Regions from separate parts of the Gemella sp. oral taxon 928 genome, predicted to be linked through region 2. Evidence: predicted binding sites of a transcription regulator. Region 2 holds the regulator's gene; the other holds the start of a gene.
The links. Region 2 encodes CtsR, which represses protease genes until heat stress. Its sites were predicted from a motif close to ATGGTCAATAAAGGTCAAACA; they were not measured.

Region 1: AXE85_RS04550 (ATP-dependent Clp protease ATP-binding subunit) is a predicted target of CtsR. The motif match lies at 7,456-7,476, and genes of this name have one in related genera.

Annotation. Positions count from the first base shown of each region.
Region 1 covers NZ_CP014233.1:999,158-1,015,890, forward strand. Annotated here, with positions in the region: gene purD (phosphoribosylamine--glycine ligase) at 1-365, shown strand, start outside; gene purB (adenylosuccinate lyase) at 486-1,790, shown strand; partial or broken gene AXE85_RS04530 (formate--tetrahydrofolate ligase) at 1,847-3,501, shown strand; gene AXE85_RS04535 (adenylosuccinate synthase) at 3,974-5,260, shown strand; gene AXE85_RS04540 (RluA family pseudouridine synthase) at 5,377-6,228, opposite strand; gene AXE85_RS04545 (threonine aldolase family protein) at 6,325-7,356, shown strand; gene AXE85_RS04550 (ATP-dependent Clp protease ATP-binding subunit) at 7,523-10,102, shown strand; gene AXE85_RS04555 (aspartate/glutamate racemase family protein) at 10,323-10,982, shown strand; gene AXE85_RS04560 (adenine phosphoribosyltransferase) at 11,128-11,640, shown strand; gene AXE85_RS04565 (insulinase family protein) at 11,661-14,522, shown strand; gene trmB (tRNA (guanosine(46)-N7)-methyltransferase TrmB) at 14,536-15,177, shown strand; gene efp (elongation factor P) at 15,302-15,859, shown strand; gene AXE85_RS04580 (MATE family efflux transporter) at 15,934-16,733, opposite strand, start outside.
Region 2 covers NZ_CP014233.1:562,181-578,913, forward strand. Annotated here, with positions in the region: gene AXE85_RS02450 (VTT domain-containing protein) at 1-634, shown strand, start outside; gene AXE85_RS02455 (Gfo/Idh/MocA family protein) at 738-1,697, shown strand; gene AXE85_RS02460 (foldase protein PrsA) at 1,921-2,868, opposite strand; gene cls (cardiolipin synthase) at 2,932-4,449, opposite strand; gene gltX (glutamate--tRNA ligase) at 4,591-6,051, shown strand; gene rplM (50S ribosomal protein L13) at 6,271-6,708, shown strand; gene rpsI (30S ribosomal protein S9) at 6,728-7,120, shown strand; gene clpP (ATP-dependent Clp endopeptidase proteolytic subunit ClpP) at 7,307-7,915, opposite strand; gene AXE85_RS02490 (YjdF family protein) at 8,491-8,904, shown strand; gene AXE85_RS02495 (CtsR family transcriptional regulator) at 9,072-9,593, shown strand; gene AXE85_RS02500 (ATP-dependent Clp protease ATP-binding subunit) at 9,598-12,072, shown strand; gene radA (DNA repair protein RadA) at 12,075-13,457, shown strand; gene AXE85_RS02510 (PIN/TRAM domain-containing protein) at 13,854-14,921, shown strand; gene secG (preprotein translocase subunit SecG) at 14,996-15,226, shown strand; gene rnr (ribonuclease R) at 15,287-16,733, shown strand, end outside.

The DNA of each region.
Region 1 (16,733 bases), 440 kb from region 2:
TATTATTACTGAAATTAGAGAGTAGTTTGTATGATATTGCTAACAATGTGATTGATGGAAAAGATATTGAACTAAAATGGAACAGTGATGCATTTATCGGGGTGGTAATGGCAGCTAAAGGTTATCCGGAACATAGTGAAAAAGGTGCAATAATTAAAGGTTTAGATAAAGTATCGACACCCGTTTTTCACATGGGAACAAAAAAGGTATCCGGTGAAATTGTTATAAATGGCGGACGTGTTATATTAGTATGTGCAAATGGAAAAACCTTGCAAGAAGCACGAGAAAAAGTATATAATGAAATAGAAAAAATAGAATGTAAAGAACTATTTTTCAGACGAGATATAGGTCATTTATCCTTATAAAAAATGTGTTAGTATATTAGTTTATTATTGATGTTAATAATTTTTAATATACATAATAATTGTGATAAAGTTGATTGTTTATCCCACAGTATTTTTATTAATGGCAGGAGATTATTTTAAATGATTGAAAGATATAGCAGAGAAGTAATGCGTAATGTTTTCAGTGATGAAAATCGCTTTAAAGCATATTTAGAAGTTGAATTATATGCTACCGAAGCATGGAGTGAACTAGGAGTTGTTCCGAAAAAAGATGTGGAAAAATTATTTACCAATGCAAAATTTGATTTAAAAGGAATTTTTGAATTGGAAAAAGAAACAAAACATGATATAGTAGCTTTTACTCGCAATGTATCAAGTTACTTAGGTGATGAAAAAAAATGGATACACTACGGTTTAACATCAACAGATGTAGTTGATACTGCATACGGATATTTATATAAACAGGCAAACGATATTTTGTATCAAGATTTATTAAAATTTCAAGAAGTATTAAAAGAAAAAGCATTGCAGTACAAATTTACTCCATGTATTGGACGTACTCACGGAGTTCATGCCGATATAAGTAGTTTCGGATTAAAGTTTGCACTATACTATGATGAATTTAATCGTCATCTTAAACGTTTTAATGAAGTAAGAAAAATCATTGAAGTAGGGAAAATTTCCGGTGCAGTAGGAACATTTTCTAATACGCCACCGGAAGTACAAGACTATGTATGTAAAAAATTAGGAATAGAGTCAAGTAACATTTCGACACAAACTCTACAACGTGACAGACACGCTGATTACTATGCGACATTGGCATTAATTGCAAGCTCTATTGAGAAAATAGGGGTAGAAATTCGTCACTTGCAAAGAACAGAAGTTCGTGAAGCAGAAGAGTTCTTTTCAAAAAATCAGAAAGGTTCCAGTGCAATGCCACACAAACGAAACCCTATTTCAAGTGAAAATATGGCGGGTTGTGCCAGAATTATGCGTGGTTATATGCTAGCTGCTTATGAAAATATTCCTTTATGGCATGAACGTGATATTTCACATTCAAGCGCAGAACGTATTTTAAGTAATGATGCAACAACATTGTTAGATTATATGTTAAATCGTTTTACAAATGTTGTAAAAAATCTGACAGTATTTACCGATAATATGATTAAAAATATTTATGCAACTAATGGGGTTATTTTTGCTCAAAGAACTATGAGTAATCTAATTAAAAATTATGGATTTTCTCGCGAAGAAGCATATGATTTAGTACAACCGTTGGCAATGAGATCATGGTTCGAAAATATTCCATTTAAACAATTATTAGAAGAAAATGAAATTATTCAAAAAACGGTATCAAAAGAAATATTGGACAGTTGTTTTGACCTAAATGTTCATTTGATAAATATTGATAAAATTTATAAACGTGTCCCGGGATTGGAAGAATAATTTAAAACATCGTGATTTATATAAAAAATAACCCTTATAGAAAAGAGGTATGATAAATGAAATCAGATTTTCAAATTTCAAATGAATGTAAAAAACAAGATATTAAAACAGTGGCAAATAAATTAGGAATAAGTGAAAATGATTTGATTTTATATGGTAATTATAAAGCCAAAATTCAAACAAAAAATATAAAGAAAAATATTAAAGAGGATGCTAATTTAATCTTAGTAACTTCAATCAACCCAACATCAAGTGGAGAAGGTAAGTCAACTGTTACCATAGGGTTGTCAGATGCTCTAAATAAAATTGGTAAAAAATCGTGTGTAGCGTTACGTGAACCGTCATTAGGCCCTGTATTAGGGAGAAAAGGTGGTGCAGCAGGTGGAGGATATGCACAGGTTGTTCCTATGGAGGACATCAACTTACACTTTACCGGTGATATGCACGCTATTACAACCGCTCATAATGCAATAGCAGTTCTTGTTAATAATCATGTATTTCAAGGTAATGAACTTGAAATTGATAAAATTATTTTTAATCGTGTAATGGATATGAATGCACGTGATTTACGTCATATAAAAATCAATGTAGGAACAGAATTGGAACGTAGAGATGGTTTTGATATTACAGTTGCCAGTGAAATTATGGCGATTTTATGCCTATCAGAAAATCTTGGTGATTTAAAAGAAAAACTAAGTAATATATTAGTAGCTTATAATAAAAAAGGAGATCCGGTATATCTTAAGGATTTGAAGATTGAAGGGGTTATTACTTCTCTGTTAAAAGATGCAATTAAACCTAATATTGTTCAAACGTTAGAAAATAATCCGGCTATTATTCATGGAGGTCCGTTTGCGAATATTGCTCATGGCTGTAACTCAATTTTGGCAACAAAAACAGCTTTGAAATATGCAGATTACGTTATTACAGAAGCGGGATTTGGAGCAGACCTTGGTGCTGAAAAATTTTTAAATATAAAATGTCGTAAGGCAGGTCTTAATCCGAAAGCTGCTGTAGTTGTGGCTACTATTAAAGCATTAAAACTTCATGGTGATATTGAAGAAAAAAACTTAAAAGAAGAAAATTTAGAAGCATTGGCAAAAGGGGTAAAAAATTTAGAAAAACATATTGAAAATTTACGAAAATTTAATTTACTGGTTATAATAGCCCTAAATGTTTTTATTACTGATACAGTAAAAGAACTGGAATTTTTAGAAAATTGGGCAAAAGAAAAAATGTTGAATTTTCTCGTGTAGAAGTTTGGGAAAAAGGTGGCATAGGCGGAATAGATTTAGCTGAAAAAGTAGTAAAAGTTGTAGAAAGTAATGATAAAAAGTTAAAATTACTGTATAAAGACGAAGTATCGATAATAGAAAAAATCGAAACTATCTGTCGTGAAATCTACGGTGCAGATGGTGTAAATATTACTGATGAAGTAAAAGAAGAAATAGAAAAAATCGAAAAGTTAGGTTTCGGAAATTTACCGGTTTGTATGGCGAAAACACCATTATCACTTTCTGATAATTCAAAATTGAAAGGTCGACCACATGGATTTAATATTACAATCAGTGATGTAAAACTACGTAGCGGAGCAGGATTTGTGGTAGCGTACGCTAATAAAGTACTGACAATGCCGGGATTACCAAAAGTACCAAGTGCATTAAATATCAATATAGATGAAGAAACAGAAACAATTTTAGGAATATTCTAAAATAATTAATCAAATAAGTATAATATAGAAAGTAGAACCGGAAAATAAAGTAGCTCTGTGTCAAGTATGGGGTATGAGAAAAAATAAGGATAAAATGCTAAGCAACATGATGTTGCTTAGCATTTTTCAAATAGTTTTTTAAACTCCAATTCATTTCTATATATTATTGTATAGTGTATATCACGATCTCCTTCGTAGTTAGATTTAATATAGTATCCAACTCCTATATAATATACTAGATATAAATAGGAAATGATATTTTAATATTTCGTATTTATTTAAAGTAATTTATACACAGTTTATATATAATAATCGTTTTTTATAATAAAAATAACAAAAAAATTATGTAAATTCACTTTTATATTATATTTTACACAATTTTTTATAAAATTATAAAAAAATGTTCGCAAATATCCGTATTTGTGGTATAATAATTAATGGAAAAAATAATAGCTTTCAGGAGGCACAACTAATGTCAATAATTGTAGTAGTAGGTTCACAATGGGGTGATGAAGGGAAAGGTAAAATCACCGATTTTTTAGCAGAGCGTGCTGATGTTATAGCACGTTATCAAGGTGGTAACAATGCAGGACATACAATTAAGTTCGACGGTAAAACTTATAAACTACAACTTATTCCATCCGGTATTTTTAATGATGAGAAATTATCTGTTATAGGTAATGGTTTAGTAGTTGATCCGAAATGGATTTGCGGTGAAATTAACCGTCTAAAAGAAAGTGGTGTAACATGTAACGGTTTAAGGATTTCTAACAGAGCACATGTAGTATTGCCATATCACTTGAAACTTGATGAAGTAGAAGAAGCAAGACGTGGGGACAACAAAATAGGTACTACTAAAAAAGGTATCGGGCCATGTTATGTAGATAAGTATAAACGTTGTGGAGTACGTATTGCTGATTTATTAGATAAAGAATTATTTAAGAAAAAATTAGAACAGAATCTGAAAGAAAAAAATGAAGTATTTGAAAAAATTTACGGTGTTGATGGTTTTACAGTTGAAGAAATTTTTAACGAATATTTTGAATACGGAAAACAGTTAGCACAATATGTTACCGATACATCAAAAGTGTTAGGAGATGCTCAGAAAGAAAGAAAAAATATTTTATTTGAAGGAGCACAAGGGGTAATGCTTGATATTGACCATGGGACATATCCTTATGTTACATCATCAAATCCAAGTGCCGGCGGAATTACTATAGGTAACGGTTTTGTTCCGACAAACGGTTTTAAAGTCCTTGGCATTTGTAAAGCATACACTTCTCGTGTAGGTGACGGACCATTTCCAACAGAATTATTTGATGAAGTTGGGGATACAATTCGTGAAGTGGGACATGAATATGGAACGGTAACAAAACGTCCACGTCGTATAGGTTGGTTTGACACTGTTGTAATGCGTCATTCAGCACGTGTGTCAGGTATGACAAACTTATCGGTCAACTGCCTTGATGTATTGTCAGGTCTTAAAGAAATAAAAATCTGTACAGCTTATGACTATAAGGGAGAAATTTTAACAGAGTATCCTGCAAATGAAAATATTATAAAAGATTGCAAACCAATTTACGAAACATTATCAGGTTTTAACGAAGATATTACCGGTATATCATCATTAGAAGAACTACCTACCAATGCAAGAAAATATTTAGAAAAAATTGAGGAATTGGTGGGTGTAAAAATTTCCGTATTTTCAACCGGACCAGATAGAACACAAACGCACTTGTTAGAAGATTTGTGGAAATAAAAAATTAATGTAATTGTATGGTAAATACGAGATATAAAAAGGAAATCAACCTCTAAAACTTATCTAAGTTTTAGAGGTTGATTTTAAAGAATAATCTCATATAAATTTTATACACATTATAAATAAAATTCATCTTCTAATTGTGACATAATAGTAATATTTTTATTAGTAATCGGGTGTTTAAATTCGACTTTGAATGCTCCTAAATACATTTTATCGTATTTATATCCATCATTAGAATACAATCTGTCACCTATAATCGCCGATTTTAAATGTGCTAGATGAACACGAATTTGATGAGTTCGTCCTGTATCCAATGAAAGTGTAATAACATAACGTTCATTACCTATTTTTTTACAGTTAAGAATATGAGTTACTGCTGATTTTCCGTTATGAACAACAACCATTTTATTTTTTTCACGTCTATCACGACCGATATTTGTTTTAATAGTCTGCGGAGTGAGATTATTTTTTATTAACGCATTATAATAACGTTTTATTAAGCGTTGTTCCAACATTAAATCAAGTTTTGCCTTTACAAAAGGGGTTTTAGCAAAAATAACAAGTCCACTCGTATCAACATCTAAACGATGTATCGGCTCAAGATATATATAATCACTAATCAAGAAGTTAACAAGTGTATCATTTTCTACATCAATATCATTAGGGTGCGTTTTCATTCCAGCCGGTTTCGATACTACAAGAAAATAATCATCTTCATATTCTTTAATAATATCTAATGAAGTATTTACGATATATTTTGATTGTACAAAAAATATATTAATAATTAATATATCATCTTTTTTTAACGGTGTATTTAAAGTTGCAGGTTTTTTATTAATTATTATAGTTTCTTTATTGTGATGGCTATTCATGCGAATGGCGTGAATATTTTTTTTAGATAATTTTAGGAAAATTTTTAGGTATTGTTCTACATTTTGGTAACTATGTAAAATTTTAAAATTCATATTATACTCTTTCTACTGTTTATTGATTAATAAGTTTATTTATTATATAATATTTTTTGGATGATATAAACTAAAAAGGATATAAGGAGATACTAAATGACATTATTTTTTGTAAATGATTATGGAAGAGGTGCTCATCCAAAAATATTAGAGCAACTTACCCAAACAAATTTAGAATCAGAATATGGTTATGGAATGGATAGTTATAGTGAACTAGCAAAAGAAAAAATTCGACTTGCATGCGAAAAAGAAGAGGCTGAAATTTATTTTTTAGTCGGTGGAACACAAACAAACGCTGTTGTAATAAAATCTTTACTACGTTCTTATGAGGGAGTAATTGCAGCAAATACAGGACACATCAGTACCCATGAAGCAGGCGCAATTGAATACACAGGACATAAAGTAATAGAACTACCTAATTATAATGGTAAATTAAGGGCTGAAGATGTGGAAGAGTATTTTGATACATTTGGCAAAGATGCCAATCTTATGCATATGGTAAAACCCGGTATGGTTTATATCTCATATCCTACGGAATACGGAACACTATATAATAAAGAAGAATTAACAGCACTGCATACAGTATGTAAAAAATATAATGTACCTTTATTTGTAGACGGCGCACGTTTAGGTTACGGTTTAATGGCTAAAGAATGTGATATAACATTTAAAGAATTTACTGACTTGTGCGATGTTTTCTATATCGGAGGAACAAAAGTAGGAGCATTATGCGGAGAAGCGGTTGTTTTTACTAATAAAACCATAATACCGGCAAATTACATAACAATTATTAAACAAGCAGGGGCATTGTTAGCTAAAGGTAGACTTCTTGGTGTACAATTTGATACATTATTTACCGACAATTTATATTTTAATATAAGTAAACATGCTATCGAAATGGCAGAGTTATTGAAAAAAGGTTTAAAAGATAAAGGTTATAAATTCTACATTGATTCACCTACTAACCAACAATTTATTATTATGGAAAATAGTAGAATGGAAAAACTTAAAAAAACCGTTCAATTTGCAAAATGGGAAAAATATGATGATTCACATACAATTATCCGCTTCGTCGTAGATTGGTCAACTAAAAAAGAAGATGTAGAACAACTAATAAAAATATTATAAAATGTAAAAATTAAAAATTAAGCATTAATTTTGCTTAATTTTTAATTTTTTTTTAAAAAAATCATTGTCAAAAAAGGTCAAAAGTGATATAATTGGATTAAGGTCAAAAAAGGTCAAAATAATTGATCTTTTTTACTAAATATAAAATAATTTAAGGAGATTTACTATGGATATTAATAGTTTTACAAATAGTGTTAAAGAAATATTAGCAAAATCTTCACAACAAGCAATAGAGAAAAAAAGTCAAAGTATTACGAGTGAAATGTTTCTTTACGAAGCATTATCTGGTAATAATTTATATAGTGATATATTAGGAAGAATAAATATTGATAAAGCAGGATTATTGAACGATTTAAAAAATGAAATCAATAAAATAAGTGCCGTAGACGGAGAGAATATACAATATGGTGGTTATTTAAGTAATGATTTAAATGTTTTATTAGTAGAGGCTGATAAATATAAAAACAAATATGAAGATAAATTTATCTCATGTGAGCATATAGTGCTGGCAAGTTATGTAAAAAATAGTATTGTAAAAAAATATGTGGATAAAGTAGCAACATTAAAAGAATTGTCAATTATAATTGATGATATCAGAGGAGGGAAAAAAGTAATGAATGAAAATCCTGAAAATAATTACGAAGTATTAGAAAAATATGGTCGAGATTTGGTAGACGAGGCGAAAAACGGTAAAATTGACCCTGTTATCGGACGTGATGAAGAAATACGTAATGTAGTACGAATTTTATCACGTAAAACAAAAAATAATCCTGTGTTAATCGGAGAACCCGGTGTAGGTAAAACGGCGATAGTAGAAGCATTAGCACAGCGTATTGTTCGTGGTGATGTACCGGAAAGTTTAAAAAACAAAACAGTATTTGAGTTAGATTTAACCAGTTTGGTAGCCGGAGCTAAATATCGTGGTGAATTTGAAGAACGTTTAAAAGCCGTATTAAAAGAGATTAAAGAACAAGAGGGGAAAATTATATTATTTATCGATGAAATTCATATGTTAGTCGGAGCCGGTAAAACTGACGGCGCGATGGATGCGGGTAATATTTTAAAACCGATGTTGGCGCGTGGAGAATTGCACTGTATAGGGGCAACCACTCTTAATGAATATCGCCAATATATCGAAAAAGATTCAGCGTTAGAACGTCGTTTCCAAAAAGTATTAGTTAAAGAACCGACTGTAGAAGACACTATTTCAATTTTACGTGGTCTTAAAGAACGTTTTGAAGTTTATCACGGAGTAAAAATTTCTGATAGAGCAATAGTAGAAGCCGCCGAATTATCTAATAGATATATAACCGATAGATTTTTACCGGATAAGGCTATCGATTTAATTGACCAAGCATGCGCAACAATAAAAACGGAAAATTCTTCTAATCCTGCTGAACTGGATACTATTAATCGTAAAGTGATGCAATTAGAAATTGAAGAAAAAGCACTAAGTAGTGAAGATGATGAAATTTCACAAAAACGTTTGTTACACTTACGTGAAGAATTAGCAAATTTAAAAGAAGAACAAAATGCTTTACAATTACAAGTTGATAATGAAAAAGAAAAATTATCGGCAGTTAAAAATTTACGTGAAAAAATTGATAAGGTAAAATTGGAGCTAGAACAAGCACAAAATAGCTATAACTTAGAAAAGGCATCAGAGTTGCAATATTCTACCTTGCCAAAATTACAACAAGAATTAAATGAATTGGAAGAAAAGTCGAAAACAGAAGAATATAAACTTTTAAAACAAGAAGTAACAGAAGATGAAATCGGTTTTATCGTAAGCCAAATGACAGGTATTCCTGTAACACGTTTGGTCGAAACAGAAAAAGAAAAATTACTACATTTAGCAGATACAATCCATAAAAAAGTAATTGGTCAAGATGAGGCGGTAGAGAGCGTTACAAATGCAATCTTACGTTCACGTGCAGGAATTGCAGATCCAAATAGACCAATAGGTAGTTTTTTATTCCTTGGTCCAACCGGTGTAGGTAAAACAGAACTAGCTAAAGCATTGGCGCTTAATTTATTTGATGATGAAAAAAATATCGTTAGAATAGATATGAGTGAATATATGGAAAAACATTCAGTAAGTCGTTTAATAGGAGCACCTCCGGGATATATTGGATATGAAGAAGGAGGACAATTAACAGAAAGTGTTCGTCGTAATCCATATAGCATTATTCTAATGGATGAAATAGAAAAAGCTCACCCTGATGTGTTTAACATCTTGCTTCAACTACTGGATGAAGGTACGTTAACAGATTCTAAAGGTGTTGTCGTAGATTTTAAAAATACTATAATTATAATGACATCAAATATAGGCTCATTAGAACTATTAGAAGAAGTTAAAGATGGACAAATTAGCGAGCAAACACGTAAAAATGTAACTAATCAACTATATGCTTACTTTAAACCGGAAATTCTAAATCGTATGGATGATATTATTATCTTTAAACCGCTTACTCAGGATAATATTAAAGGTATAGCAAATAAATTATTAAATGAGTTGGTTGTTCGTTTAGAAAATAAAAATATTATATTAACTTATACAGATCATGTGGCAGAGTGGGTTGCAACAGCAGGTTTTGACATAAAATTTGGTGCAAGACCGCTTAAACGTTTCATTCAAAGTCAAATTGAAAATAAACTGTCAGTAGAATTAATTCGCCATGGTATTGAAGATGGTATGGAGATTAAACTTGATTATAATAATGAATTATTAATTAATATAAAATAATATAAAAATAATTTCATTATATCGGAGATATTTAGAAATATTTATCTCCGATTTTTTATTAGATAAATCAATTAATATTATAAATTAAAACAGATGTGGTATGAAATTATAGAATAAGTATAAAAAATGGATTTCTCTAAATTATGAATTTTACTTTTATTTTTTTATCTTTTTATAGTATAATCATATCAACGATTAATCATAAGTTAGGAGGAATATTATGAAAATAGCAGTTATGGCAGGAACACCAGTTGATACAAATTTGGGAGCAGAATTATTAAAAAAGCATGGTTATAATAATCTTGTTGCCATACCAATATCGAAAAATCCGATTGAACAAACAACATTTCAAGCAATGAAAAAAATAGAAAAAGAAAAAATAATTATTGGATATATTAAAAAGTTAAAAATTCAAAATTGTACTAAAATTTTTGTTTATTGCAACTCACTTAGTTCCGCTATTAATTTTGATGAATTATCAAAGAAATACAATGTAACAATAATAACTCCTATGCAGATGTATCGCACTCTTGGGCTTGAATATCGTAATCTAGCGGTTATAACAGCTAATTCTCACGGTTTAGTAGGCGTTGAAAATAATCTTTATGTCGCTAATCCCGAATTAAAAATATTAGGGATAACAATGTTAGAACTTGTCAAAGCAATAGAGGAAAAACAAAAACCTGATGAAATAGTTACTAAATTTAACTTTATACATTTATTAAATTATTTTGAACAGATGCAGGTCGAAGCAATTGTGTTAGGATGCACACATTTTCCTTATATAAAAAATGAATTAAAAAAAATAACGTCATTACCTATTATTGATGTAGGTTTATATATGGTGAAAAAACTAAAGATAAATACTTCGAAAAAATAACATATCAATATAACTTGCCGCTTTGTCAATTAAATAATATTTTTCGTATACCGCCTTATTTTTGGCACTTGTTAAATTGCTTATTTGCTTAAAATATAGTATAATGTATTAGTTAAGAAAACTTTTAGGAGAACAAGTAAAATAGATGAATTTAGAAAAATATATTTCAATCGTAGAAGATTGGCCAAAAGAAGGAATAAGTTTTAAAGATATTACAACATTAATGGCAGATGGTGAAGCCTATAAATATGCAACTGATCAAATTGTTAACTATGCAAAAGAAAAAAAAGTAGATGTAGTAGTCGGACCGGAAGCTCGTGGTTTCATTATTGGTTGTCCGGTTGCATATTCATTAAAAATAGGATTTGTTCCGGTGAGAAAACCTAACAAACTTCCACGTGAAGTAATTAGCTATAAATATGATTTAGAATATGGAAGTAACACATTAACAATGCACGCCGATGCTATTAAACCCGGGCAACGTGTTTTAATTACCGACGATTTACTTGCAACCGGCGGTACTATTGAAGCATCAATAAAATTAGTAGAACAATTAGGAGGAATTGTAGTAGGTATTGCATTCTTAATTGAATTAGACGGTTTAAACGGAATGGATAAACTAAAAGATTATGATGTACTTACATTATTAAAAATGTAATCTACTACTAAAATATTAATATGACATTTGAACTAAAAGAAACAAAATATCTTAAGAATATAAATACCAATGCCTATGTTTATGAACATAAAAAGACAAAGGCAAAATTAATTTTTCTGGAAAATGAGGACATAAACAAAAGTTTCAGTATAGCATTTAAAACTATCCCTTATAATGACAATGGTATTTTTCATATTTTAGAGCATTCTGTTTTATGTGGTTCAGAGAAATATCCGGTAAAAGAACCTTTTGTAGAATTACTAAAAGGTTCTTTTAATACATTTTTAAATGCTTGGACATTTCCTGATAAAACTATGTATCCGGTAGCCTCTAAAAATGACAAAGATCTTGAAATTTTAACTGATATTTACCTAGATGCTGTCTTTAATCCAAAATTAAAAACAAATAAGAATATTTTATCTCAAGAAGGATGGCACTATCATTTAGAAAGTGTTGATGATAAATTAACTTATAAAGGTGTTGTTTATAACGAAATGAAAGGTGCTTATTCTTCTGTTGATGAAGTCCTTGATGACTATATATCACAAGCGTTGTTTACAAAAACACCTTATCGTTATTCATCCGGCGGTAAACCGGAAGCCATTCCCAGTATTACATATAAAGAATTTATTGATACATATAACTATAATTATCATCCAAGTAACAGTTATATTGTTCTTTACGGTAATTTAAAAATTGATAATTATCTTATAAAAATTGATAATTATTTAAATAATTATGAGTATAAAGATTACAGTAATTATCAAATAATCTCACAAAATGAATTTTCTGATAAAGTCTTTAGACGTACTTATTTTAATGAAAAAACTAATAATAAAGGGTATGTTGCATATAGTTATATATTGGGAGATAGCAATAACAGCATAGAAATAGATAATATAGATATTATTGATGATATTTTATTGGGAAGCAGTAATACGGAATTTAGAAAATATTTTATTGATAATAATATTTGTGAAGATGTATATAGTTACTTGCATAAAGATCGCAAAGAAGCTGTATATAATATTATCTTTAAATATGTAGATGATAATCAGCTTAGTAAATTAGATAAACTTTATAAAGATACCTTAAGTAGAATAATAACAGCCGGATTTGATTACGAACAAGTTCAGGCTACAATTAATAAAAAGAACTTTTCCGTTAAAGAGGAAATTAACAAAACCGGCTCTCCTAAAGGAATATCTTATGCCGTAAAAATTATGCGCGCTTGGAATTATGGATACGATCCGTTAGATAGTTTTGATATTGATAAAGTTATTAATAATATACAGAAAAACTGCGATAATAAACACTTTGAAAAAATAGCCAAAAAATGGTTATTAGATAATGAAAAATCAAGTATAGTTGAACTTTTACCGGTTGATAAAAAAGAACAAACGGAAAAAGATCTGGTCTCTTATCAGAAAACTTTATCTGCTGAAGAAATAAATGACATCATTAAAGAAACAAACGATTTGAAAGTTTGGCAAGAAACACCGGATAGTGAAGAAAATTTGAGAAAAATAAAAAGTGTTGATGCAAAAACTGTAGAATTAAAAAATCCACTGGAAAAAACTGAGATTGAAATATTAAAAGATGTTACATATTCACATTTTGATACAGTAACTAACGGCATTTCTTATTCAAGATTATTATTTAATATAACGGACTTTACCATACCACAGTTACAATATTCTTCGCTATTAACTTATTTGTTATTTAATCTAAATACTAAAAATAAAACAGAATCCGAAATAATAAAAGAAATTGATTTCAATTTAGGTAATATTAGTTCAAGTATTGAGATTTTTAGAGAATTTGAAAGTGAACGTTGTTCAATTAATTTTATAATAGGGACAAAATATCTTGTAGAAAAATCAAAAAAACTATTTGATATTTTAGAAGAAACTACTTTAAACTTTGATTTTGAAAATAAAACATCTATATATAATGTACTATTAGAGCTTAAACTTATGCTTGAAAATAGATTTAAACAAGCAGGGCATAGTTTCGTATCAAAACGACTTATCAGTTATTATACCGTTCAAGGTGCTTTGGCTGAACAGATTTCAGAATATAATTTCTATTTATTTATCGAAAATTTAGTAGCTAATTTTGAAACTGAGTTTGAGAATATAAAAGAAAACCTAGAAAATATTACCAAATTAATTTTTAACAGTTCACGACTTTTAGTTAATTTTGTTGGTAATGAAAGAGAATATAAAAACTTTAAAAAAAATATTTCTAAATTAGTAAAAAAATTTCCAAACAATATTAATGATCAAGGTGGATTTAAAGTTGAATTAAAAGATAAAAATTATTCAGAAGGTTTTTATTTTGACACATTGGTTCAATATGTAGGCGTTGGTTATAATATTAGTAGCTATTCCGGAGCATATTTGGTATTACGTCATATATTAAACCTTGATTATTTATGGAATAATGTTAGAGTTAAAAATGGTGCTTACGGTGCCGGAATGATTATTAATAATTATGGAAATTTCGGTCTGTGGTCATACCGTGATCCGAATTTAGAGGAAACCTTAGAAACTTATTATAATATTTATAATTATATTAAAAATCTTGAAATAGATGATAAAACTTTAAATAAATACATTATCGGTACACTTAACACTCTTGATACACTTATGTCACCAAATGCAAAAGCATATTATTCTTTAACTAAATATCTTACGAACAGTCCAAAGGATTTTTATGAAAAAATTGTTAATGAAGTCAAAAATACTACGGTTTCAGATTTACGCCAAATTGCAGAAGAATTTGAAAATATTAGATTTTCGCATAAATGTATTATAGGTTCAAAAGAAAAAATAACTGAAAACAAAAAATTATTCAATAAAATAATAGAATTAAACTAAGAAAGGAATATGAATGAGAGTTCGTAACAGATCAAATTCAAGAGAACGTCTTGAAAACAGCCCCTTAGTATTTTTACAACCAAAGGATAACAAGGGAAAATGGAAAAACATTTTTGGAAACAACAATCCTATACATCTGGAAATAGGAAGTGGAAAAGGGAAGTTTATTCACACATTAGCGGAAAAATATCCAAATATTAATTTTATCGCAATGGAATCACAACAAACTGTACTTAGCTTTTTGCTGGATAAGATTGAAGAAACATATCGAGATAATCTAAAACTTATTTCAGGGAATGCAGAAGATTTATTAGATTATTTTGCACCATTTGAAATAAGTAAACTATATTTAAATTTTTCAGATCCATGGCCTAAGACACGTCATGAAAAACGACGTTTAACATTTAGTAAATTTTTGGAACGTTATGAAATTATCTTAAATAATAAAAAGACTATTGTCCAAAAAACTGATAATCAAGGGCTATTTGAATATAGTCTTATGAGTTTTGCAAAAAATGATTTTACTTTTGAAAAAATATCGCTGGATTTGACAAACAGTATATATGAAGAAGATAATGTTCACACTGAATATGAGGATAAGTTTATCCAAAAGGGTAATAAAATTTACATGGTAGAAGCCGTAAAAGAAAATTAAATTAAAAAATTATGTTGCACTTTACATATTTTTATTTATGTAAAGTTAACTATAAATTTAGTATTGATTAAATAAAAGAAATTAATTATAATAATAATTAGTAATATTCAAAGGAGATTTAAAAATGATTTCAGTAAATGATTTTAAAACCGGTGTTACTATTGAAGTTGATGGTAACATTTGGAAAGTGTTAGAATTTCAACACGTTAAACCGGGAAAAGGAGCTGCATTTGTTCGTTCTAAACTTAGAAATATGAGAACCGGTGCCGTAAATGATAAAACGTTTAGAGCAGGTGAGAAAGTTGCCAAAGCACAAATAAACAATCAAAAAATGTCTTATCTATATTCAACAGGTGATGCTTATGTGTTTATGGATAATGCTACTTATGAACAAATAGAAGTACCGGAAGAAAACCTTACTCATGAGTTGAACTTCTTAAAAGAAAACATGGAAGTTTCGATTTTAATGTTTGGAGATGAAATTTTAGGAATTGATTTACCAACAACAGTTGAATTACTTGTTACAGAGACAGAACCGGGTGTAAAAGGGGATACAGCACAAGGTGCTTCTAAATCTGCAACAGTAGAAACCGGCTATACATTACAAGTACCGTTATTCGTAAAAGAAGGAGATATATTAGTTATCAACACAGCAGAAGGTAACTATGTATCAAGAGCATAATTATTGTACAAAAATAACCATTTGTAAATTCAAATGGTTATTTTTGTATGTACAATACCTTAATAATACGGATTTTAATTAAATTTTTTTATTGTTTTTAAATATGTGAGCATACCTAAAACAACGATTAAAATATCTATAACCGGCGTTGTAAACCAAACTGCTTTAAGACCGAAAAACATTGGTAATATTATCATCGCAGGTACAAATATTATAACTTGTCTTAACATTACCAAGCGTCCGGCAGATTTTGCATCACCAATCGCTTGGAAAAATGTTAGTAACATTATCATTACTCCATATAAAATGAAAGCACTATAAAGTATTCTAAAACTTGTTACTCCATTTATTAAAGAATTTCCTGTTAAACCAAAAAGACTTAATAGTGGTTTAGTAAAAATAATTGATGGTATCCAAAAAATAGCAGCTAACACAATAGAGTAGATTGTAAATATTTTAAAAATTGATCTGACTCTATCATATTGTTTTGCGCCGAAATTCGCTCCTATTGCCGGTTGTAGTCCTTGGCTCATACCCCAAATTGGAATAAATGAAAATGCCAATATTCTTAATGAAGCTGCCATTATTGATCCGGCTTCATCTTCACCGTACCTGAATGCTTGATTGTATAATAAACTTTGCTGAATAATAGTTAAAACCTGCATTAACATCGCAGATACTCCAATAGAAAATACTTCTTTATAAATACTGGTTTCACTAATAATTTTATTAATTTTAACAGTATTACTTTTATATTTAAAATAATAAAATGTGATAATTGCTTGAATTATTTGTGCTGTAATAGTTGCAATGGCAGCACCTTCAATTCCTCTATCTCCCATTGATATCATAAATATAGGGTCTAAAATAATAT
Region 2 (16,733 bases):
AAAATTTTTAATTGATTTTGTGCTACATATAGATAAACATTTAGGTGAGCTTATGAATCAACATGGTCCATGGTGGTTATATGGAATTATATTTTTAGTAATATTTATAGAAACCGGTGTGGTATTTATGCCGTTTTTACCGGGGGATTCGCTACTTTTTGCTAGCGGTGCTTTGTGGGCGGCTACCGGAAATAATATTTTTTTATTGCTTATGCTATGTATTAGCGCAGCGGTAATAGGAGATAATTGTAATTATTTTATTGGAAGAAATTTCTCTGAATATTTGAAGAGCAGGTCATGGTTTAAAAAATTTGTTTCAGATGAGAACATAAAAGATGCCGAAAAATTTGTTGAAAAACATGGTGGGAAATCAATTTTTCTGGCAAGATTTTTTCCTATAATTCGAACTATAGTTCCTTTTATAGTAGGTGCCGGTAAAATGAAATATAGCAAATTCAGAACAATAGATTTTCTGGGTGGAACTTGCTGGTGTCTGCTGTTTGTTTCGGTAGGTTATTTCTTTGGGAACTTTGAAATTGTAAAGAAAAATTTTTCATTAGTGGTAATTGGAATAATTTTGATTAGTTTAGTACCGCTAATAATTGGAACATTAAAATCACGTAAAAAAGCATAGAAAAAAACTTCGTTAGAATCGCTACGGTTTTAATGAAGTTTTTGTGATTTTCTTTTAAATATAGTATATAATGAGATTATGAAAGACGACAAAGGAGATTAGTATGAAATTAGGAATTATTGGATCTGGAATGATAGTAAAGGATTTTCTTAGCATAGCAGATGAGTTACCGGAAATAGAATTAGAAGCAATAGTAGCACGAAATAGAGAAAATCTGGAAAAACTTAGTAAAGAATATAAAATAAAAAAAATATATACAAATATAGATGAATTTTTGACTGATAAAGATATTGATACTGTTTATGTAGCTATACCAAATAATATTCATTATAGTGTTGTGAAAAAAGCTTTATTGGCAAATAAAAATGTTATTTGTGAAAAGCCTTTTACATTGTATTATGAAGAAGCAAGAGAGTTATTTGAATTAGCTGAAAGTAGAAATTTAATTTTGATAGAAGCTATAACAAACCAATATTTAAAAAATTATTATGAGATAAAAAAAGCTGTAAAAGAAATAGGAGAAGTAAGACTGATTGAATGTAATTTTTCTCAGCTGTCATCTCGTTATAAGGATTTTAAAGAAGGGAAAATAGCACCTGTATTCAGCGAAGAACACGGTGGCGGTGTTCTTAATGATTTGAATATTTATAATATTCATTTTATTGTCGGGATTTTTGGAGAACCTCAAACCGTAAATTATTTTCCTAACATTATTAATGATATAGATACTTCGGGAGTTTTAGTTTTAATTTATGAAAAATTTAAAGCGGTATGTATAGCAGCAAAAGATACCTTTAATAATAGTTATGTTAATATTCAAGGGGATAAAGGTTTAGTACAGGTAACAGGTTCAACTAACGAAGTGTCAAACTATAGCTTAAAAACTAAGGATATAGTTAAGGATAATATTAATGATAACAGTCATAACCACAGAATGTATGCTGAATTTAAGAAAATTTCACAGGTAATAACGCAAAGAGATTTTGCATTTGTTAATAAACAAAAAAGACATAGTTTGTCGGTAATGAAGGTGTTGGATAAAGCCAAAAAATCAATCGGATAAAAATATAAAAAATTTCTTTTAAAACATCTCCGATTTATCACATGTATAAAAAACATTGGATAGATGCTGTATTGATTGATAATTCAACTATAACGTTTGTAAAAAAATTGCATTCATATTACAAATAAAAAACAATTAAAATTTGAAATACCCTAAAAAGTTAGATTTTTTGGTTGTCTAACTCTTTAGGGTATTTCAGTTTTAATTAGCTGGGATTTTTAAATTATTGACCTGATTGTCCTGAAGTGTTTCCTTCTAACATAGATTTAATGTAAGATTCAACATCGCTGTTGCTAGATTTTACATTATATTCTTCGAAAATATTTTTAAGTGCTTTACTTACTACTGTTGGATCGCTTTTTACAGCTTCTTCTGCTAATTTTTCTTCAAGTGATGGTTTTAATTCTTCAAAAGTAGAATCTTTTGTATCTAATAATTTGATTATGTGATACCCGAATGAAGTTTTAACTACATCTGAAGTTTTTCCTTTTTCAAGAGCATAAGCAGCTTCTTTAAATTCTTTAACGAAAGAGTTATCTTCTTTAGAAGACCAACCTAAATCGCCGCCATTAGAGGCATTAGCTGTGTCTTTAGAGTTTTCTTTAGCAAGTTTAGCGAAATCTTCTCCGTCATTAACTTTTTTCAGAATTTCTTCAGCTTTTTTCTTAGCGTCTTCATCGCTCAGTCCATTAGGGTTTGATTCACTTTTAACACTTATTAAGATGTGTGCAAGGTGATATTGATGTTTATTTTTTTCGTAACTTTGTTTTATTGTTTCATCGTCAACACCGTTGTATTCGTTAATCATAAGTGTTTGAGCAGCTTTAACCTTAAGGCCGTCTTTATATTTATCAAGGGTGAAACCTTGTTGTTTTAATAATTGTTCAAATTTTTCTTTTCCACCGTATTGCTCTTCAGCTTTTTTTAGTTTTTCATCAATGGCTTTGTCATCAATTTTTCCTTTATATTTATCTAAAAGAACTTTTTGAATCATCATGCTTGTTGCCGTTTTAGATAATTGGCTGGAACCAATGCTTTCTACTATATCTTTTTCTGTAACATCCCCGGCTTTACTAGAGATGTATTTTGTTCCGCCAGAAGAACAACCTGCTAAACCAATAACAGAGATACTAAGAGCTACAGGTAAAATAGCTTTTTTTAATTTTGTCATTAAAATTTCCTCCATAAGTTAATAACTATTTACAAATATAACATATCTTTTATTTAAAAACAACTAAAGAATAGGTGATATTAATCTTGCAAATGCTTCTTTAATTTTAATAATAATACTACGTTCTTGGTATTTTGAATATGAAACCAAAATAGATTTATCAATATCTTGTAAAAATATTTTTCTGAATGTATTTGTAGTTTGATAATCATAAATAAAGGCATTCATTTCAAAGTTCAATTTAAAACTACGATAGTCAAAGTTGGCGCTACCGATACTGGCAACTTCATTATCTATTATAATCATTTTTGTGTGGATAAAACCGTTATCATAGATATAAGTTTTTGCTCCGAAAGATGCTAATTCTCCAATATAAGAATAGGTAGCCCAATATACAAAAATGTGATCGGGCTTATTTGGAACCATTATTCTTACATCTATACCGGAAAGGATAGCCATTTTTAATGCGTTCATAACACTTTCATCAGGAATGAAGTATGGTGACTGTATATAAATATACTTTTTAGCACGTGAAATCATTTGGAGATAACCATATTTTATTTTTTCAAGTTTACTATCTGGTCCGCTTGATACTATTTGTATAGGTGTATAATTATTTACATGAGTAGCTATAAAGTCAGGTCTTAGACTTAATTGTTCGGCTTTTTTAGATGATTGAGAGTTCCAATCATCAATAAAACGATATTCTAAAGATCCTACAGCTTCGCCTTCTATACGAAGATGTGTATCACGCCAATAACCAAACTTTTTATCCAGCCCTAAATATTCATCGCCAACGTTAAAACCACCGGTATAACCAATTTCACCATCGATAACAACAATCTTTCTATGATTTCTATAATTCATACGAAAGTTTATTATCGGTAATTTTGATTTAAAAAAACTTTTTATTTTAGCATTATTTTTAGTTAAATTTCTCAAAGATGATATGCTGAGTTTTCTAGAACCGATGTCATCATACAAAATATAAACGGCAACTCCTTCTTTTAGTTTTTGTTCAAGAAGTTTAAAAAGTTGTTTACCTATACCATCTTTTTTTAAAATATAGTATTGGATATGGATATAATTTTTAGCGTTTTTTATATCTTCAAATAGTAAATCAAATTTTTCTTTACCGTCGGTTATAATTTTAATTTTATTATTTTTTGATAAAAATGCCTTATCTGTTTCATAATTCAATTCAATTAAATTTCTATATTTATGTATAAGTTGTTCATCTTTTGTAATTTCATATGGTGTTGTTCTATTCAACAGTCGTTCTTGATATGAAATTTTTTCTTCATCTGAGAAAGGGAAAATTTTTTCTCGATATATGGGACGTCCAAATATCAAATATAAAATAAACCCTAGATAAGGAATTAAAAATAATACCAAAATCCAAGCCCATGATGAAGATGCTGTTTGATATTCCAAAAAAACAATAGAAAATGCGAGTATTGTATTAATAATTAAAAACAATGTTAAGAGTAAATCAAAATTAATATTATTAAAAAATGTTGCAATTAAATCTATTACATATGATAAATTTATATTTAATATATTAAAGTTTGTATAATTCATAATATAACACTCCTAGTTAAATATTAACTTAAAATGTGGAAAAAGTCTATTAATAATATTTTTTTCGCATTGAAAAGAAGTAGTTACCTATGATATAATATTTAGTGTTATAATTTTAGAAAAAAGCGAAAGGAGATAACTATGAAAAAAGTAAGAGTACGATATGCACCATCTCCAACAGGAAATCTTCATATTGGAAATGCACGAACAGCATTATTTAATTATTTATTTGCTAAACATTACGGAGGGGACTTCGTTTTAAGAATAGAAGATACGGATTTTAAACGTAATAAAGAAGAAGGAGAGCGTAGTCAACTCAAATATATGAATTGGCTGGGTCTTGATTATGATGAAGGTATTGGAAAGGAAAAAGAATTCGGCCCATATCGTCAATCAGAACGTATTGAAATTTATCAAAAATATGCAAATCAACTTTTAGAAGAAGATAAAGCGTATAAATGTTACATGACTGCTGAAGAATTAGAAAGAGAACGTGAAGAGCAAATTGCAAACGGTTTGCCGCCACGTTACAGCGGAAAACATGCCCATTTAACTAAAGAAGAACAAGAAGCATTTGAAAGAGAAGGAAGAAAACCATCTATTCGTATTCGAGTTCCTCAAGATAGAGTATATAGTTTCGACGATATGGTAAAAGGTGAATTATCGTTTGAAGGGAAAGATTTTGGTGATTTTGTTATTGTAAAAAATGATGGAGTAGCAACATATAATTTTGCCGTTGCCGTTGATGATCATTTAATGGAAATATCACATGTATTACGTGGTGATGACCATGTATCAAATACTCCAAAACAATTGGTAGTTTACGAGGCATTAGGGTTTGAAGCGCCACGTTTTGGGCATATGACTTTAATTGTTAATGAAAACAAGAAAAAATTATCAAAACGTGACGAAACTATTATTCAATTTATTGAACAATATGACGATTTAGGATATTTACCGGAAGCATTGTTTAATTTTATTACACTGTTAGGTTGGTCACCGGAAGGAGAAGAAGAAATCTTCACAAAAGAAGAGTTTGTAAAAATTTTTGATGAAAAACGTTTAAGTAAGTCACCGGCATTTTTTGATAACAATAAATTAACATGGATAAACAATCAATACATCAAAGCACAACCTCTTGAAAGAATAGTAAATTTGGCGTTACCATTTTTTGTTAAAGAAGGGGTGGCTACCGAAGAAGAAGTAATTACCAATAAGGCATGGTTTGAGAAGCTTATTTCGCTATATCAACCACAGATGAGTTACGGAGCGGAAATAATAAGATTAACAAAACAATTTTTTACTCAAGATATTAAATTTGATAAAGAAGAATTGGAAATATTAAAACAAGAAACTACAAAAGTAGTATTTGAAGATTTCTTGGACAAACTTGATTCAATTGAAGATTTTACCGCAGATAACATAAAAGTTCTAATCAAATCAATTCAGAAAGATACAGGAGTGAAAGGTAAAAACTTATTTATGCCTATTCGAATCGCATCAACCGGCTCAATGCATGGTCCGGAGTTAAATACAAGTTTAGAATTATTAGGTAAAAAACGTGTAGGAACACGTGTAAAATTGGCATTGGAATTATTATAAAAGAAGAAGACAGAGTGTTGTGAGTGTTGAAATTGCAATACCTGTCTTACTCATTGATTGGGGAAAAAATATATAACAAAAGTAAAGAAAATAACTTGACATTTACTTTTAAATACGATATTATATCTAGTGATATTGTTTATATATCTTCACGAGTAAGCCCCGGAAAACTTAGTCGTTATGACAGATTTAAAACAACATCTAGGAGGAAAACAAGACATGCGTCAAACATATATGGCAAAGCCATCAACTGTAGAAAAAAAATGGTATGTAATCGATGCTGAAGGACAAACTTTAGGTCGTTTATCATCAGAAGTAGCTTCAATTTTAAGAGGGAAACACAAACCTACTTATACACCACATATCGATACCGGTGATAATGTTATCATTATCAATGCTGAAAAAATTGTGTTGACTGGTAAAAAATTATCTGATAAAGTTTATCGTCGTCACACAATGCACCCGGGTGGATTAAAAGAAAGAACTGCCGGATTAATGGTGGAAAAATATCCGGAAGAACTTTTAGAGTTATCTATTAAAGGTATGTTACCAAAAAATACTTTAGGTAGAGCTCAAGGTATGAAACTTCATGTTTATCGTGGAGCAGAACACCCACATGCAGCACAAAAACCGGAAAAATATGAATTACGTGGTTAATATAGGAGGAAATAATTAAATGGCACAAGTAGAATATCGCGGTACAGGACGCCGTAAAAGCTCAGTAGCACGTGTAAGATTAGTACCTGGTACAGGGAAAGTTGTTATCAATAATAGAGAAATGCGTGAATACTTACCATTAGAATCATTGGTATTAGATTTAATGCAACCTTTAGAAGTTACATCTACTACAGGAAATTATGACGTTTTAGTTAACGTTAAAGGTGGAGGTTACACCGGACAAGCCCAAGCAATCCGTCATGGTATTGCTCGTGCATTATTAGAAGTAAATCCGGAATATCGTAAAGATTTAAAACCGGCAGGATTACTAACTCGTGACCCTCGTATGAAAGAACGTAAAAAATACGGTCTTCGTGGTGCGAGACGTGCTCCTCAATTTTCAAAACGTTAATATTTGGTCTTATACACCAACGTCAAAACACCGAAGTTTTTTCTTCGGTGTTTTTTACTTATATATTATTTTGTTTATTTAGCCAATATATAGCTATGGATAAAGAGTAAACTATAAATATAATAGAAAGAAAATAGGTCAATTATTCTTCCGATTTTTTAGTTGTTTTTTTAGTTGTTGCTTTTTTTATTTTTTCTTTTTTTGCAGTTTATTATTTTCCGGATACATAACTTTATCAACTAAACCGTATTCACAAGCCTCTTCTGCAGTTAGATAGTTATCACGTTCTGTATCACGTTCGATTGTTTTGATTGTCTGACCCGTTCTATCGGCTAATATTTTGTTTAGTTTTCCACGCGTTCTCAAAATATGTTTAGCCGCTATTTCTATTTCTGTTGCTTGTCCTTGTGCTCCACCAAGTGGTTGATGAATCATTACTTCTGCGTTTGGAAGTGCGTAACGTTTCCCGATTGTTCCGGCTGTCAGTAAGAATGCTCCCATACTTGCAGCCATACCCATACAAATAGTTACAACATCACATTTTATGTGTTGCATTGTATCATAAATTGCAAAACCTGCTGTTACACTTCCACCCGGTGAATTAATGTAAAAGTAAATATCTTTTTCACTGTCTTGTGCTTCTAAAAATAATAACTGACTTGTAATTGAATTTGCAACTTGGTCATTTACATCAGAACCAAGAATAATAATTCTATCTTTTAATAATCTTGAGTAAATATCGTACGCTCTTTCTCCTTGAGATGTTTGTTCTATTACCGTAGGAATTAGATTCATTGTGTTTCCTCCTAAATTTATATTTCACTTGATATTATATATCAAAATTGGTCAATGTGCAAATTTAAATAGTTATAATTTTGGAAATCTGAGAGCAGAAAAGAAGTGAAATTTATTGTATTTTTATTACAATTATTTTTAATATATATTTTTATAAAAATAATATAATACATTGTTTTAATTATAATAAATATTTTTTAATGTTTCCGCTTGCAGAAAAATAGTAAAAGGGGTATAATAAAAACGTGAGAAATAGTATTACTCAGTTTAGAGAAATGATGCTATGTGGTTAATTTGTATATTATACGTTATTGTCATAGAATTAACCCAATGCTTTAATAAGGATAGAAACAAGGGAGTAAACAAGCTAAGAGCATTTTCAACTTAGGAAATGTTCTTTTTTGCTGACAAGAAAAATAGTTAGATGTTATAATAAATATATAGAAAAAAGATAAAAACACAGTGCTGGTTGGTAGTCCAGCCGCAGAGAATATTTGGAAATCAAGTATCCACTGTAAGTAACCTGCCTCCTTGGTTGTCCATTCTTTTTTATAAAAATTAAAGGAGGATGTTTGATGAACCGTTTGTCAATTTCGTGTAATATATTTTTTGGTAATTCTTATTGGATTGGTGTTTTTGAAAGGGTTGAAGATGGAAAACTTTCAGCAGTTAAGGTGACTTTTGGAAAAGAACCGAATGACAAAGAAGTATATGAGTACATAATTAATCATTATACCAAATTTAATTTTGGTTCAAGCGTAACGACCAAGAAAAAAGTAAAAATAAAAAATCCTAAAAGATTACAGCGTGCTGTAAAAAAATCTTGTAATAAAACATTTTCATCAAAATCACAACAAGCACTGAAATTACAATTTGAAGAATATAAAAAAGAACGCAAGAAAAATTGTTCAATACAAAGAGAGGAGCGTAAAAAATATTTATTTGAACTAAAAAAGCTTAAAAGGAAACGAAAGCATAGAGGTAAGTAGCTTCTATGTTTTTATTTTTTTGAGATAATATTACAAATGTCAGTGTAAAATAATATATACATTAATTTTCAATTATGTTATTTAGTATCCGTTGTAATTGCAACTAAGACACTTTTATAGTATAATTTATTTAAAGGTCAATTTTAGTCAATAAAGGAGGTGGGCTTATGAATAATAATATGACAGATATACTTGAGCAATATATTAAAGAATTATTCAATAAATCTACAGAAGACTATATAACAATAAAAAGAAGTAATGTAGCCCAAAAGTTTGACTGTGTTCCCTCACAGTTAAATTATGTGATAAAGACCCGCTTTACACCTGAGCATGGTTTTATTATTGAAAGTAAACGTGGAGGTGGAGGTTTTATTCGTATTACGAAAATCACATTACACACAGGTACAGACTACTTGGACTATTTAATTGATAATTTACCTACTGATATAATAGAAATAGATGAAGCCATTCGTATAACAAAAATTTTATTAGATAAAGAATATATCGACAAATTTGACTATAATCATTTTATCAATAGTGTAGAAACGGTAACTGATGTTCATAATCAATTTCTTGAGTTGGCAGCTAGTGATGAGGTTGCACAAAAGATGCAATATGCCACTAAAGCACAATTAAGAAATTTAACGATTAAATTTTTAACAAATATAAAATACAATAAGAGAGGGTAATGCAATGTATATAAGATTTAATGAAACTGCCCTTATAGTTTTGACAACAGCAAAAGAAGAAGCGAATGATTTTGGTGTTAAAGCTGTAGGAACTGAGCATTTATTATTGGCGATGTTGAGTTTAAGTAATACACTTTCTTGTAAAACATTAAATAAATATGGTGTATATTATGATGACTTTAGGAAAGATGTATTAGATTTTTATGAAAATGAGCTTGAAGGAACGGATTTTTATCGAAATGTTTTGATGAAAATTGATTATACAAACGGTGCGGTAAGAACGATAGAAAAAAGCCAACAGTTTGCTGATGATACATCAAGTTTTGTCGTAACCAGCGAACATTTATTGTTATCATTGTTAAATGAACAAAATAGTACGGCAGTTAGATTATTAACCGATAAACTTAATATAAACACCGATGTTCTAATAACAGAATTATTCGAATTAGTTAAACAAAGCCAAGGATTATTCTCAAAATTATTTGATGGTTTTAAAAAAGTGGATGTAGTAGAAGATAATTCTGAAAAAACAAAAATATTAAATAGTTTGGCTAAAGATTTAACGAAAGATGCGTTAGATAACAAACTTGATCCGGTGTTAGCACGTGACAAAGAAATTACACGTATGATTGAAATATTAAATAGGAGAACAAAAAATAATCCGGTACTGATTGGAGAACCGGGTGTCGGTAAAACTGCAATAGTAGAAGGATTGGCGCAACGAATTGTTTCACAAGATGTACCAAGTAATCTACTAGGTAAACGAGTTATGGTCTTGGATATGGGATCTTTGCTAGCTGGTACGAAGTATCGTGGTGAATTTGAAGAACGTTTAAAAAATATTATTTCAGAAATTGAAGAAGCGGGGAATATTATCCTCTTTATTGATGAAATTCATACTATTATCGGAGCAGGTGGTACTGAAGGAAGTGCGGATGCATCAAATATTTTAAAACCGGCACTATCGCGTGGCATAATCCAATGTATTGGAGCGACAACAACAGAAGAATATCGTAAATATTTTGAGAAAGATGCTGCATTAGAACGCCGTTTTCAACCTATTAAAGTTGAAGAACCGGATATAGAAAATGCAATTATGATACTAAAAGGTTTAAAACATAAATATGAAGAACATCATAATGTTGAAATATTAGATAAAGCATTAGAAACGGCGGTTAAACTTAGTTCAACATATATTCCGGATCGTTGTTTGCCGGATAAAGCGATAGATTTAATTGATGAGGCTTGTTCAAAAGTTAAATTGCGTTTTTACAAATCACCGGAAAAATTAAAACAATATGAGGAAGAATTAAGTCGTTTAAATAAAGAAAAGGATAGAGCTGTAATTAATCAAGAATTTGAAATAGCTGCAAAAAAACGTGATGAAGTAAATAAAATTATTCAAAAAATTGAACAATTCAAAATTTCATGGCAGGATAATTTAACAAAAGAAAAAATTCAGATTAATGCAGATCATATCGCTGAGGTATTAGCAGGTTGGACAGGTGTTCCGGTAACGAAATTAACAGAAACGGAAAGTGAAAAATTACTAAAACTCGAAGAAATTCTACATAAGAGAGTTATTGGGCAAGATGAAGCCGTTACAAGTTTAGCAAAAGCTGTTCGCCGTGCAAGAAGCGGTTTTAAAGCAGAAAATCGACCGATCGGTAGTTTTATTTTCCTTGGGCCTACGGGTGTCGGTAAAACAGAACTTGCAAAAAGTTTATCGGAAGCACTATTTAGTTCAGAGGATAATATGATTCGTATAGATATGAGTGAATATATGGAATCACATTCAATCAGTCGTTTAATAGGAGCACCTCCGGGGTATGTTGGTTATGAAGATGCAGGTCAACTATCAGAAAAAGTACGACAAAAACCGTATTCAGTAGTGTTGTTTGATGAGATAGAAAAAGCACATCCATCAATTTTTAATATTTTGCTGCAAGTTCTTGATGATGGGCGTTTGACAGATGCTGCCGGTAGAACAGTTGATTTCAAAAACACCATTATTATAATGACATCAAATGTAGGGGTTAGCGAGCTAAAAGATCAAAAATTTGTCGGTTTTGGCGGCAGTGAATCAATTAAAAATGATTATAAAAATGTTCAGAATACAATGATGGAAGCATTAAAAAAACAATATCGTCCTGAATTTTTAAATCGTATTGATGATATTATTGTTTTTAAAACACTTGAAAAAGAAGAGTTGGAACAAATATCTGAACTATTAATAGCCGGTTTATCGAAACGTTTAGTCGATAAAAATATTACAATTAAATTAACAAAAAAAGCGATGTCAAAAATTGTTGAAGATGGTAGTATAAAAGAATACGGTGCGAGACCTCTTAAACGTAGTATTCAAAAAAATATAGAAGATTTATTAAGTGAAGAATTGTTGAAAAATCCGGATATAACCGGTGTAATCAATATTGATTATAAAAATGATAAGTTTATGATAAAGAAAACTAAGGGGTAATTATGGCAAAGATAAATGTAAAATATGAATGTAATGCCTGTGGTTATCAAAGTTTAAAATATCTGGGTAAATGTCCGAAGTGTTCAAAGTGGGGATCGTTAGAAGAGGTTGTTGAATCAAAAGTAAAGAGTAAACATACTGAATATCGTACAGAAGAAACAAAAGTACAACGAGTAGAAGCCGGAAAACTAAAAACGGTTTCTACTAAAGACGTTCCAAGAACGCTGACTGATAGCGGAGAATTAAACAGAGTGCTTGGTGGAGGAGTTGTTGGAGGGTCATTAGTATTACTGGGAGGAGATCCCGGCATAGGTAAATCAACGCTATTGTTACAAATTTCAGCCTATTTAGCAAAAGAACATAATGTACTTTATGTTACAGGAGAAGAATCTGTAAGACAGGTGAAAATTAGAGCGGATAGATTAAAAAACAATACGGATGAACTTTATGTTTATGCACAAACAGATCTTAATTTGATTTATCAGGTAGTTAAAAAAATAAAACCTCAGTTTTTAGTTATTGATTCAATTCAAACTATATATAATCCAAGTTTGGAAAATTCTCCCGATAGTATTACACAGGTGAGGGAATGTACTCAGCAATTAATGAAAATGGCAAAGAGTTTAAATATTGCAATTTTTATAGTTGGTCATGTAACAAAAGAAGGTACGATAGCAGGACCTAGAATGTTAGAACACATGGTTGATACCGTCTTGTATTTTGAAGGTGAGAGTCAGCATAGTTATCGTATTTTACGTGCTGTTAAAAATCGATTCGGTTCAACGAATGAAATCGGTATTTTTGAAATGAAGTCAAGCGGGCTACATGATTTAGAAAATCCATCGCGAATGTTTTTAGAAGAACGAAGTAAGGACTTAGCAGGCGCAACGATTATTAGCACAATGGAAGGTAGTCGTCCTCTTTTGGTGGAAATTCAGGCATTAACAACACCGACAGCATTTAATAATCCGCGACGTGTATCAACCGGATTGGAGTATAATAAGCTGGTATTATTAATGGCTGTATTAGAAAAGCGAGCGGGGTATTTATTGCAACAGCAAGATGTTTATGTTAAGGTGTCCGGTGGGGTTAAAATAGATGATCCGGCAGTAGATCTTGGTGTTATAATGGCGGTTGCTTCCAGTTTCAAAGATATTGCGGTTGATATGAATGATTGTTTTATAGGAGAGGTTGGTTTAACTGGAGAAGTACGGCGTGTTAGCAGAATAGAACAACGTATTAATGAAGCAAAAAAACATGGTTTTAAACGTGTAATTATTCCTTCGAGCAATATCAAAAACTCAGAATTCCCAAAAGAAATAGAAATAATTCCTGTTAAAGACATTAGACAATGTTTAGACATAGCATTTAAAAATATATTTTAATAAAATCGTAGGGTAAAATGCCCTACGATTTTGCAATAAATGTAGATAATATTACATAACATATAAATTATTAAGAGAAAAAGTATATAATTGTTGTGAGATCAACCTAAAAGTTAAAAATTTTAATAGAATTTACCTATTGGTAGTCAAATGCAGCAGTTCATTGATTTGGAAATATTCTTGAAAAATTTTCTAATTTCGGTGAATTTCACAGGGAAGATCTTACAAAATCGATTTTTAATAAAACCATGATTTTTGAGTTGCTCCAGTGAAAAGTATAAAATTAGAAAAAATTTTAAAATTTTTTGAATAAAATTATATTAATTTTTAACTGAATGTAGTAGAATAGAACTATAAATTTTAAAAAAGGAGTGATTATATGTTAAAAAAGTGTTAATGATAGTTTCACTATTACTTGGAATAACGGTAGGTACATTAATAACATCAGCATTAATAACCTATGAAGTATTTTCGTCGCTTAGTGAAACTAGTTTAAGATTAATTGTTACAATCGGTACAGCTTTAATTTTTTTAATAGTGTCTTTATTGTTTTCTAATAGATTTGTAACAGCGATGAGTGCTATAGAAGAGCGATTATCAAAAACACCAATTCAAAAGATAGTTTTTACCACTATCGGACTGATACTGGGACTTCTGCTTGCGATGTTGTTATCAGCAGGAGTTGATGTTATAGCAGGTTCCGGAATAATGGGAAGAATTATATCAGCTGTGATATATATAGTTTGCGGTTATTTAGGACTTGTAATAGGTTATCGTCGTGGAGGAGAATTTGTTAATATTTTTACGGCGTTTAAAATTGGAAACAAAAATAAGGAAACTCGTTCTAAATCTAAAAAAAGTTTAGATGTTTTAAATAAAATAATTGATACAAGTGCTTTAATCGATTCAAGGATACACGATGTTGCTAAAACAGGATTTTTAGAAGGGAAGATTATTGTTCCCGACTTTGTACTTAAAGAATTACAACTAATTTCTGATTCTGAGGAACCGTTAAAACGAGCTAAAGGTCGTTTAGGATTGGATTGCGTTGAAGAATTAAAAAATATGAAAGAAATAGAATTGGAAATAGATAATAAGTATACTTATAATGAACATAAAGGTGTAGACAATTTACTTATAGATTATGCGTTGAAATATAAATGTGCAATTATTACAACGGATTATAATTTGAATAAACTTGCTACATTACAATCTATAAAAGTTTTAAATGTGAACGACTTATCCAATGCTGTAAAACCTATATTAACAACAGGCGAACGTTTGAAAGTCAATGTATTAAGAGAAGGAAAAGAAAATAATCAAGGTGTAGCATATACAGAAGACGGTACGATGATTGTTGTCGAAAATGGGAAACGTCATGTAGGAAAAACAGTGGAAGTAGAGGTTCAAAGTGTTTTACAAACATCATCAGGTCGAATAATATTTACCAAGATAGTACAATAAGATTTGCTTTTTATAAAAAAGTATGTTATGATTAGTTGTATTGTATTAATAGATGATTATTTTAGGAGGAGAGTATGCACACTTTTTTAATGACAGTAGCAATATTGAGCAGTATTTTAATAATAATTGTAGTACTACTTCAAGAAAGTAAGTCAGGTGGTTTATCTGGTTTAACTGGTGGTGCCGAAGAACTGTTCGGTAAACAAAAAGTAAGAGGTGCTGAGTTAGTTTTACAAAGAATAACAATTGTATTAGGATTAATATTCTTTATATCGCTAGTGTGCCTTACTTGGTTAAAATTATAACAATAATGTAACCCTAAAGTGAAATTTCATTTTAGGGTTATTTTTATTAAGGAGGGAAAGATGTTAGACAATATATTAAAATTGTTTAAAAAATATGGTGTATTAAGTATTGATGATTTGAAGGAAAAATTAGCCGTTTCATCAGCAAAAACTTTTGTAGAGTTGGTAAAATGCTTAGAAAAGCTGGAACAAAGGGCGATTATTACTCAATTACCTAATGAAAAATTCTTATATATGGAAGAAAAATTAAAAATTGAAGGTATAATTCGTTTAAATCCAAAAGGGTTTGCCTTTGTTTATATTGAAAGGTTAGACATAGAAGTTTACATACCCAAAGGTTTTACTAAGGATGCTATGACAGGAGATAGCGTGCTTATTGAGATTGATAGTGCTTATACGAATAGACGTAATTTTGAGGGGATTGTCAAAAAGGTAGTGGAGCGGAATACTAAATATACAGTTGGTATGCTTACTAATGCCAGAATGTTTGCGTTTGTTAAAAGCGATGATAAAAATATAACAAAGTACATAAAAATATTAAATGGTAAAAACTTTAATTTGGTAGATGGAACAAAAGTATTAGTAGAAATAACAGAATATGCAGCGACAAATTTCGAAGATCATAAAGGTATCATAATTAAGTCATTGGGACATAAAGATGATCCGGGGGTAGATATATTATCTGTTATTTATAAATATAGTATTCCTAATGAATTTCCGGAAGATGTTCTTAAAGAAACTGAGACAATAAGTGAAAAAATAACATTTGGTGATAATTATAAAGATTGTACAAAAGAAATGGTTGTCACGATTGATGGTGATGATGCAAAAGATTTAGATGATGCAATCTCGGTAACTAAAACAAAAAAAGGTTATCAATTAAAAGTATTTATAGCAGATGTAGGCCGCTATGTAGAGGAAGATTCTTTATTAGATATTGAGGCATCTAAACGTGGATGTAGTGTTTATTTAGCTGGTCGTGTGGTACCGATGTTGCCTAGAAAATTATCAAATGGAATTTGTTCGCTAAATCCCAATGTACTTAGATATACGATTTGTTGCGATATTGATTTTAACGATAAAGGGTATTCTGAAAGCTATGATATATATCCGGCTATAATAAAATCAAATGGAAGACTAACATACAAAAAGGTAAATGCTTTGTATGATAATAGCGAAAAGGAAAAAGAAGAATATAAAGAGTATGCGCCAATGTTAAAAACTGCGTTGGAATTATCAAAAAAAATTCGCGATAATAGAGAAAAACGCGGAGCAATTGATTTTGATAAGATAGAATCGAAAGTTGTAGTGGACAAAAATGGTGATGTGTTAGATGTAGTACCTAGAGAACGTGGAGTAGCGGAGCGGTTGATAGAGGACTTTATGCTTAGTGCAAATGAAGTAATTGGAGAACATTTTTATTGGATGCAAGTACCGTTTATTTATCGCATACATGAAGAACCGAAAATTCAAAAATTAAGACAGTTTTTCGATATAGCTTCAAGTT